Linked DNA regions of Minwuia thermotolerans. The protein of the gene in region 2 interacts with the protein of the main gene of each other region in a pairwise test. Links are inferred from orthologs where the notes say so. Each region holds a gene or a part of one and is shown on either strand. Other genes may lie near its edges.

The links. The genes of interacting proteins can lie anywhere in the genome.
Region 1: the proteins of dnaE (region 2) and dnaQ interact in binary tests that used the Escherichia coli proteins (3 or more experiments, as listed by UniProt). The link is inferred for Minwuia thermotolerans from one-to-one orthologs.

What each region holds. Positions count from the first base shown.
Region 1 is NZ_PIGG01000015.1:131,973-134,757, reverse strand. It holds dnaQ (DNA polymerase III subunit epsilon), read right to left. Parts: upstream 1,837-2,785; coding sequence 1,165-1,836; downstream 1-1,164. Other genes in the region: CWC60_RS03800 (shikimate dehydrogenase), read right to left, coding at 2,507-2,785; coaE (dephospho-CoA kinase), read right to left, coding at 1,901-2,506; rho (transcription termination factor Rho), read right to left, coding at 1-968. UniProt on the Escherichia coli protein: DNA polymerase III is a complex, multichain enzyme responsible for most of the replicative synthesis in bacteria. The epsilon subunit contain the editing function and is a proofreading 3'-5' exonuclease.
Region 2 is NZ_PIGG01000031.1:163,961-170,432, forward strand. What follows is about bases 2,411-6,446. They hold dnaE (DNA polymerase III subunit alpha), read right to left. Parts: upstream 6,082-6,446; coding sequence 2,611-6,081; downstream 2,411-2,610. Other genes in these bases: rpsB (30S ribosomal protein S2), read right to left, coding at 2,411-2,431. Outside these bases: pyrH (UMP kinase), read right to left, coding at 1-479; tsf (translation elongation factor Ts), read right to left, coding at 502-1,428; more of rpsB, read right to left, coding at 1,502-2,410. UniProt on the Escherichia coli protein: DNA polymerase III is a complex, multichain enzyme responsible for most of the replicative synthesis in bacteria. This DNA polymerase also exhibits 3' to 5' exonuclease activity. The alpha chain is the DNA polymerase catalytic subunit.

The DNA.
Region 1 (2,785 bases), on a different replicon or contig from region 2:
GTGTCGATCAGGGCGGTCGCGATGATGGTCAGCGAGCCGCCTTCCTCGATATTGCGCGCGGCGCCGAAGAAGCGCTTCGGGCGCTGCAGGGCGTTGGCATCCACGCCGCCGGTCAGCACCTTGCCCGACGACGGCACCACGGTGTTGTAGGCGCGCGCCAGGCGGGTGATGGAGTCCAGCAGGATGACCACGTCGCGCTTGTGCTCGACCAGGCGCTTGGCCTTCTCGATCACCATTTCCGCGACCTGGACGTGGCGCGCCGCCGGCTCGTCGAAGGTCGACGAGATCACCTCGCCCTGCACGGAGCGGGACATGTCGGTGACTTCCTCGGGCCGTTCGTCGATCAGCAGCACGATCAGGTAGACGTCAGGGTGGTTGGATTCGATGGCGTGGGCGATGTTCTGCATCAGCACCGTCTTGCCCGTGCGCGGCGGCGCAACGATCAGCGCGCGCTGGCCCTTGCCGATCGGGGTGACCAGCTCGATCACCCGGTTGGAAAGATCCTTCTTGGTCGGATCCGCAAACTCCATGTGCAGCCGCTCGTCGGGATAGAGGGGCGTGAGATTGTCGAAGGCGACCTTGTGGCGGACCGCTTCCGGATCCTCGAAGTTGATCTTGGCGACCTTGAGCAGGGCGAAATAGCGCTCGCCGTCCTTGGGCGAGCGGATCTCGCCCTCGACCGTGTCGCCGGTCCTGAGCGAGAAGCGGCGGATCTGGTTGGGACTGACGTAGATGTCGTCGGAGCCGGGCAGATAGTTCGACTCCGCCGAGCGCAGGAATCCGAAACCGTCGGAGAGGGTTTCGAGCACGCCGACGCCGGTGATTTCCTCACCGTCCTCGGCAAGCTGCTTCAGGATCGCGAACTGCATGTCCTGCTTGCGCATGGTGGACGCGTTCTCGATCTCCAGCTCCTCGGCCATCTCGAGGAGTTCGGTGGGCGATTTCGCCTTCAATTCGCGTAGGTTCATGGGTACCGGTCGCAGGAATATGTGATTGAACAGGTGTCCGGACGGACGGACCGCTGAGGTTCCAGATCGTGTCGGCAGTTTCCGGATCAAGCGCCGGCCAGGGAATTGGCCGGTTCTGGAGTGAAGTCGCTTCAGCGGCTGTCCGTTGTTAATACACGGATCGGGCCGGGCCGCAAGATCGAATTCGCGGCGCGGCTCAGTTTTTCAGCCAGATCGCCGCGCTGACATGGCTCTCCAGAAAGGCGGCGTGGGCCGCGAGTTCGGCCTCGGTCGGCGCATGCGGCCTGGGCGCGCGGTAGCGCCGCGCCGGGCCCGCCGCGCCTTCGCCCTGGTCCTCGCCGAAGGTCAGGCCCGCCTGCTTGACCCCCACCAGGTGGTAGTAGACGTCCGCCAGCAGCCGGGAATCGATCAGCGCCCCGTGCAGCGTGCGGTCGGTGTTGTCGACCTCGAAACGCCGGCACAGCGCGTCGAGGCTGTTCGCCGCGCCCGGAAAGCGCTTGCGGGCGATGGCCAGGGTGTCGACCACCCGGTCCATCGGCAGGGGCTCGCGGCCGATCTTGGTCAGCTCCCAGTTCAGGAACTTCATGTCGAAGGCGGCGTTGTGAGCGACGATCGGGGCGCCGTCGACGAAGGCCAGGAATTCTTCGGCGATCTCGGCGAACTTCGGCTTGTCCGCCAGATCGGCGTCGGAGATGCCGTGCACGCGATAGGCGTCGTCGGTCATGGCGCGTTCGGGATTGACGTATTGCTGCCAGGTCCGCCCGGTCCAGACGCGGTCGACCAGTTCCAGACAGCCGATCTCGACGATGCGGTGGCCGTCATTCGGGTCCAGGCCCGTGGTTTCCGTGTCCAGGATGATCTCGCGCATCACCGTACTCTATATCTGGCAGGCGGTAGGGCCCAAGCCTACTACATCCACCCGCCCGATGCCATCACCGCGATTGCGCTTCGCGGCGCAGTTCGGCCACGAGCGCCTTCACCTGGGCGGTCGTTTCATCGTGCGTCACGGCGGTGTCGATGACGTGGTGCGCGCGCTCGCGCTTCTCGTGGTCGGGGGTCTGCCGGGCCAGGATCGCCTCGAACTTCGCCTCGGTCATGTTCGGCCGCGCCAGCACGCGCTCGCGCTGCTGATCTTCCCCGGCACTGACCACCACCACGGCGTCCATGCGCGCCTCGCCGCCGGTCTCGAACAGCAGGGGCACATCGACCACGACGATGTCGTGGCCCGCCGCCTCGCATTCGGCGAAGAAGCGCTGGCGGTGCTGGCCCACCAGCGGATGCACGATCTCCTCCAGATCGCGGATCGCCTCGTCGTCGGCGACGACGCGGTGGCTCAGCTTCTCGCGGTCGACCGCACCGTCGACCACGACGCCGGGAAAGCGTTCGCCGACGGGTTCCACCGCCGCGCCGCCGGGGCTGTAGAGTTCGTGCACCGCGGCGTCGGCATCCCAGACCGGCACGCCCTCGTCGCGGAACATCCCGGCGACGGTGGACTTGCCCATGCCGATGGAGCCGGTGAGACCGACCACGTAGACCATTCAGAGTACCTCCAGCAGATGTCGGCGCAGCGCCGCGTCGACCTCGGGGCGCACGCCGTAGAACGCTTCGAAGGCCGGCGCCGCCTGATGGAGCAGCATGCCCAGCCCGTCCACCGTCTTCAGCCCGCGCCCGCGCGCGGCCGCCAGCAGCGGCGTCTCCAGCGGGACATAGACGATGTCGTGGACCACCGCCTGCGCGGGCAGCGGGGTCAGGTCTATATCCAGCGCCGCCTGTCCGGTCATACCAAGGGATGTGGTGTTGACCAGAAGGGCCGTATC
Region 2 (6,472 bases):
GCCAGCAGGTCGCAGCCCAGCTCCGCGGCGCGCAGCGCGGCGGCCGTATCGGTGGTGAAGAAGGGATTGCCGGTGCCCGCCGTCGAGATCACGACGCTGCCGGCCGCGAGCGCGGCGGCCGCATCGCGTCTGGTGTAGGCGGCGCAAACGGTAGGCATCGGAATCGCCGACATCGCCACCGCCGGCGCGCCCCGGCGCTCCAGCGCATCGGCCAGGGCCAGACCGTTCATCACCGTGGCCAGCATGCCCATCTGGTCGGCGCTGGCGCGGTCCATGCCCTTGGCGGCGGTGCGCACGCCCCGGAACAGGTTGCCGCCGCCGACGACGACCGCGACGTCCACACCAAGACCGCGGACCTCGGCGATGTCGCCGGCGATCCTGTCAAGCGCGGCGAAGTCGATGCCGAACGCGCCCTCGCCCATCAGGGCCTCTCCCGAGCACTTCAGAAGAACCCGACGCCATGGAGACGCGTCCGTCATCGCAGCACCGCCCCCGCCGGAATCAGCTCGCGGTGGCCGCGGCCACCTCGGCGGCGAAGTCGCTTTCCTCGCGCTCGATCCCCTCGCCCAGGGCGAAGCGGATGAAGGCCTTGACGGCGATCGGCGCGCCGACATCGGCCTCCGCCGCCTTCAGGGCCTTGCCGACGGTGTTGTCGGGGTCGATCACGTAGGTCTGCTCCAGCAGCACGACTTCCTGGTAGAACTTGCGGATCCGGCCCTCGATCATCTTCTCGACGATCTCCGCGGGCTTGCCGGAGGCCAGGGCCTGCTCGCGCAGCACCGAGCGCTCCCGCTCGACGATGTCCTGGTCCATGTCCGCCGGCGAGACCGACTGCGGGTTCGCGGCGGCGACATGCATCGCCACCTGGCGGCCGAGTTCGTCCAGCTTCGCGGCGTCGCCGGTCGATTCCAGCGCCACCAGAACGCCGATCTTGCCGAGGCCCGGCGCCACGGCATTGTGGACGTAGCTGGAGACAACGCCGTTCTCGACCTTCAGTGCGGCCGTGCGGCGCAGGCTCATGTTCTCGCCGATGGTGGCGATGGCGTTGGTCAGCTCTTCCTCGACGGTGCGGCCGGTGCCCGGAAAGTCCGCGCCAAGCACGGCCTGCAGATCGCCGTCCTTCGCCCGCGCGATAACGGTGATCTCATTGACCAGCGCCTGGAACCTGTCGTTGCGGGCGACGAAGTCGGTTTCCGAATTCAGTTCGACGATCGCGCCTTCATTGCCTTCGGTGGCCACGCCGACCAGGCCCTCGGCCGCGGTGCGGCCGGCCTTCTTGGCGGCGGCGGCAAGCCCCTTCTTGCGCAGCCAGTCGACCGCCGCCTCCAGATCGCCGTCGGTCTCCTGCAACGCCTTCTTGCAGTCCATCATTCCGCCGCCGGTCTTCTCACGCAGTTCCTTGACCAGCGATGCCGTGATCTGAGCCATTGTTCAGCCCTTTCCTTGATTTTCTGTCCGCTTGAACCGCGGCGCCAACGCCGCTCCCGCAGGAGATTGCGGCTCAGGCTTCCTTCGATTTCTCGACAAGGTTCTCCGCGCCTTCCTCGCCCTCCTTGGGCGCCGGCGTCTCGGGTTCGTCGGCGGCCGGGACCTCGCCCGCAGGCCTGTCGCCCGTGGTCTCGTCGGCGCCGCCCTCGATCTCGTGGCCCGTGCCCTCGCCTGCCTCGCTCGCGCCGGTCTCCTCGACAGGGATGTCGACAATCGGATTCTCGAGCTCGCCGACATCCTCGTCGCCCGCGCTCATCTCCGCCTGGATGCCGTCGAGCACGGCCTGGCTGAACAGCTCGCAGTAGAGGTTGATGGCGCGCAGGGCGTCGTCATTGGCCGGCACGGGGTAGTCGATGAAGGTGGGATCGGCGTTGGTGTCGCAGATGCCGATCACCGGGATGCCCAGCTTGCGGGCCTCGGCCACGGCGATCTTCTCCTTGCCCGTGTCGATGACGACCATGACGTCGGGCAGGCCGCCCATTTCCTTGATGCCGCCCAGCGCACGGTCGAGCTTGTCGCGTTCGCGGGTAAGCTGCAGCAGCTCCTTCTTGGTCAGACCGGTCTCGGTCTGCACCAGCAGCTCTTCCAGTTCGCGCAGGCGGCGGATGGAATGGGAGATGGTCTTCCAGTTGGTCAGCGTGCCGCCCAGCCAGCGATGATTGACGTAGAACTGCGCGCAACGTCCGGCGGCGTCGGCCACAGCCTGGGAGGCCTGACGCTTGGTGCCGACGAACAGGACGCGGCCGCCGCCGGCGACGATGTCGCGCATGGTCTTCAGCGCCTGGTGCAGCATCGGATGGGTCTGCGACAGGTCGATGATGTGCACGCCATTGCGCGAACCGAAGATGTAGGGATCCATCCTCGGGTTCCAGCGGTGGGTCTGATGGCCGAAGTGAACGCCCGCTTCGAGAAGCTGGCGCAGCGAGAAATCAGGCAATGCCATGGCCTGTGTGCTCCTTTTGATCCGGTTTCGCCTCCGCGGGTGTGGTCCGGATCGTTCCCGGACACCGGAAGGGACGGCGGGGCTTTCTGTCCGCACGCCCTGAACCCGCGTGTGTGATCGCGGCGGGTCATACGCTGCCGGGCCGGCAAATGCAAGCTGCGCGGGCGAGAAACTGCGTCTCAGATTTCGCGGACGTCGACCACGCCCGGCATCGATTTCAGGGACTGGCGGACGGCGCGGTCGATACGGAAGCCGTCGGGGACTTCCAGCTCCAGTTCCCGCGTCCGGTCCTGTGGCCGCATCACGAGCCGGATCAGGCCCTTGCCCGGCCCCGCCCGATCCAGCGTGGCGCGGATCGGCGGCAGTGCCGAGCTGTCGGCGATGACGATGCGCGCCCCCGCCTCCGCGTCGGCGACATAGCCGTCCAGGTCCGCCATCTTGTTCAGCGCCAGGGTGGGTTCGTCCCGGTCGCGCAGGATGTCGACATAGAAGACGGCGTTGCGCCCCGCCTCCATCTCGTCGCGGTGACGGTTCAGCGCCTCCGAAAAGCAGAGAATCTCGCATTCGCCGCTGGGATCGGAGAAGCCGATGAAGGCGAAGGCCTTGCCCTTGGCGTTGCGGCGGATCTGCACCGCCGAGATCGTGCCGGCCAGGGCGATGTTGGTCTTCTGCGTCTCGCCCAGTATCGCCGGCAGTTCATCGATGCGGGAGACTCCCTTCTGCGCCAGCTTCTGCTGGTAGTCGTCCAGCGGATGGCCCGAAAGGTAGAAGCCGATCGCGCCCCGCTCCTCGGCAAGCCGCTCCAGGTCGTCGAAGGGCTCGACCGCCGGCAGCGGCGGCCGATCCGCATTGCCGCCGCCCCCGCCGCCGCCAAAAAGCCCCATCTGGCCACTGGCGCGGTCTTCCGCCTGCTGCTGGGCGTAGCGCGCGAGGATATCCACGGACGCCAGCACCCGGCGGCGGTTCGGGTCCAACTCGTCGAGCGCGCCGGCGCGGGCGAGATTCTCGGTCTGGCGCTTGTTCAGCGCCGAGCCGGCGGTACGCACGGCGAAGTCGAACAGGTCCCTGAACGGCCCGTCCTTGCGCCGTGCGGCGACGATGGCGCCCATGGCGTCGCGCCCGACATTCTTGATCGCCGCCAGGGCGTAGCGGATACCGGCGACAGTCAGGTCGCGGTTGCGCTCGACCGCGAACGCGACCTCCGAGTGGTTCGCCGCAGGCGGCAGCAGCGGGATCTTCAGACGCTTCATCTCGCGTTTGAAGACGTCCAGCTTGTCGGTGTTGCCCATGTCCAGGGTCATCGACGCGGCCAGGAACTCGGCCGGATAGTTCGCCTTCAGCCAGGCTGTCTGCCAGGCGATCAGGGCGTAGGCCGCGGCATGGGACTTGTTGAAACCATAGCCGGCGAACTTCTCGATCAGCTCGAAGATCTGGCCCGCCTTCCCGGCCGTGACGCCGTTCTCCGCCGCGCCCTCGACGAAGCGTTCCCGCTGGGCGTCCATCTCGGCCTTGATCTTCTTGCCCATGGCCCGGCGCAGCAGATCCGCTTCGCCCAGGCTGTAGCCCGAGAGCACCTGCGCCATCTGCATCACCTGCTCCTGATAGACCGGGATGCCGTAGGTCTCGGCCAGGATCGGCTCCAGCATCGGGTGCGGATAGCTGGCCGCCTCCCGGCCGTGCTTGGTGGAGATGTAGGTCGGGATATTGTCCATCGGACCCGGACGGTAGAGGGCGACGATGGCGATGATGTCCTCGAACTTGTCGGGCTTCATCTGCCGGAGCACATCCCGCATGCCCGAACTTTCCAGCTGGAACACGCCCACCGTCTCGCCGCGGCCCAGCATCTCGAAGGTCCGCTCGTCGGTTTCGGGGATGTCGGCCAGACAGAAGTCCGGCCGCCCGCCCTCGCGGACATGGGCGATGGCGCGGTCGAGGACGGTCAGCGTCTTCAGCCCCAGGAAGTCGAACTTCACCAGCCCCGCCGACTCCACGTACTTCATCGAGAACTGGGTGACGGGCATGTCGGACTTCGGATCGCGGTAGAGCGGCACGAGCTGTTCCAGCGGCCGGTCGCCGATGACGACGCCCGCGGCGTGGGTCGAGGCGTGGCGGTACAGCCCCTCCAGCTTCAGCGCCATGTCGACCAGGTACTGCACCGAGCCGTCGGAGTCGTATTCGTGGCGCAGCCTGGGCTCGCTCTCCAGCGCCTGGCCGAGCGTCACCGGATTGGCCGGGTTGGCCGGCACCAGCTTGGAGATGCGGTCGACCTGGCCATAGGGCATCTGCAGCACGCGGCCGACATCGCGGATGACCGCCCGGGCCTGCAGCTTTCCGAAGGTGATGATCTGCGCGACCTTGTCGTGGCCGTACTTGCCCTGGACGTACTCGATCACCTCGTCGCGCCGGTCCTGGCAGAAGTCGATGTCGAAGTCCGGCATGGACACGCGTTCGGGGTTGAGAAAACGCTCGAACAGAAGCCCGTAACGCAATGGATCCAGGTCGGTAATCGTCAGCGCGTAGGCGACCAGCGAGCCCGCGCCCGAACCACGGCCCGGGCCGACGGGTATCTCCTGCGCCTTGGCCCACTGGATGAAGTCGGCGACGATCAGGAAGTAGCCCGGAAAGCCCATGGAGATGATGATCCCCAGTTCCCGGTCCAGCCGCTCCCGATAAACGGCTTCGTCGGGCTCATGGCCCTGCTCGCGCATGAAGGCGAGCCGGTCGGCCAGTCCCGCCTCGGCCATGGCGCGAAGTTCGTCAGCCTCGGCCCGGCCGCCCTCGGTGGCGAAGCCCGGCAGGATCGGGTCGCGCTTCGGCGCCGCATAGCCGCAGCGCCGGGCGATCACCAGGGTATTGGCCGTCGCCTCGGGCAGGTCGGCGAACAGCGCCTTCATCTCCTCGGCCGACTTGAAACGGTGCTCCGGCGTCAGCCGCCGCCGCTCTTCCTGGCCCACATAGGCGCTTTCGGCGACGCAGATCAGCGCGTCGTGCGCCTCGTACATGTCCTTGTCGAGGAAATAGCAGTCATTGGTCGCCGCCAGCGGCAGGTCGAGATCGTAGGCGAGGTCGATCATGGGCTCCTCGACCCGGTCCTCCTCCGCCTCGCCGTGGCGCTGAAGTTCGACATAGAGCCGGTCGCCGAAACGGGCCTTCATCTCCGCCAGCCAGGCGCGTCCGCCGGCGGCGTCGCCGTCGGCCAGCATCCGTCCCAGCGGTCCTCCGGCGCCGCCGGTGAGCGCGATGAGCCCGTCCGCACGGCCCTCCATGGCGCCAAGCGGCAGATGCGTCGAGAACATGGGATCGGATTCGAGGAAGGCCGCGGAGACCAGGGCCATCAGGTTCATGTAGCCGGTCTCGTTCTGGACCAGCAGGACGACGGGCGCAAAGAGCGGCCGCTGCTGGCCCGCCGGCGCGCGGCTGTCCCAGCCGTACTGGACCGAAAGCTGGCAGCCGATGATCGGCTGCACCCCCGCCCCGGCCACCGCCGGGCAAAACTCCATGACGCCGAACAGGTTGTTGGTGTCGGTCACCGCCACCGCCGGCATGCCGGCCTTCGCCGCCGCCCCGGCAAGGTCGCCGAGCCGGATCGCGCCCTCGGCGAGCGAATAGGCGCTGTGCGTCCTCAGATGCACGAACTCCGCATGCGCCATGGCCGAACTCTCTCCGCTGCCGCCCGATCGGAACCCACGCGGCCGCGCCCCTTTGCCTTGCCGGAGAATCGGCCGCCGCGGTTCCATTGTCCCAGACCGCGGCGTCCACGTCCCTACCCGGCAGGCGTCATTCGTCCCCCGTTCGCAAGATTGCTGTGGACGAAGCTGTGGACGGAACCGCCGTCGCCGCGCCGCCCCTGTCCCGTCCCGCTTCCGCTCAGCCGATGCCGGACAGCGCGCCGAACATCTGCGTCCAGGCGGCCAGCACGCCCCAGATTCCCACCAGCGCGGCCAGCGCGCCCAGATCCCTCATCCATTCCATCATCGCCCCCTCCTGCTGCGTTGGAGACATATGTTCGTCAAATGTTCTCTTTATGTCAACACATGTTCT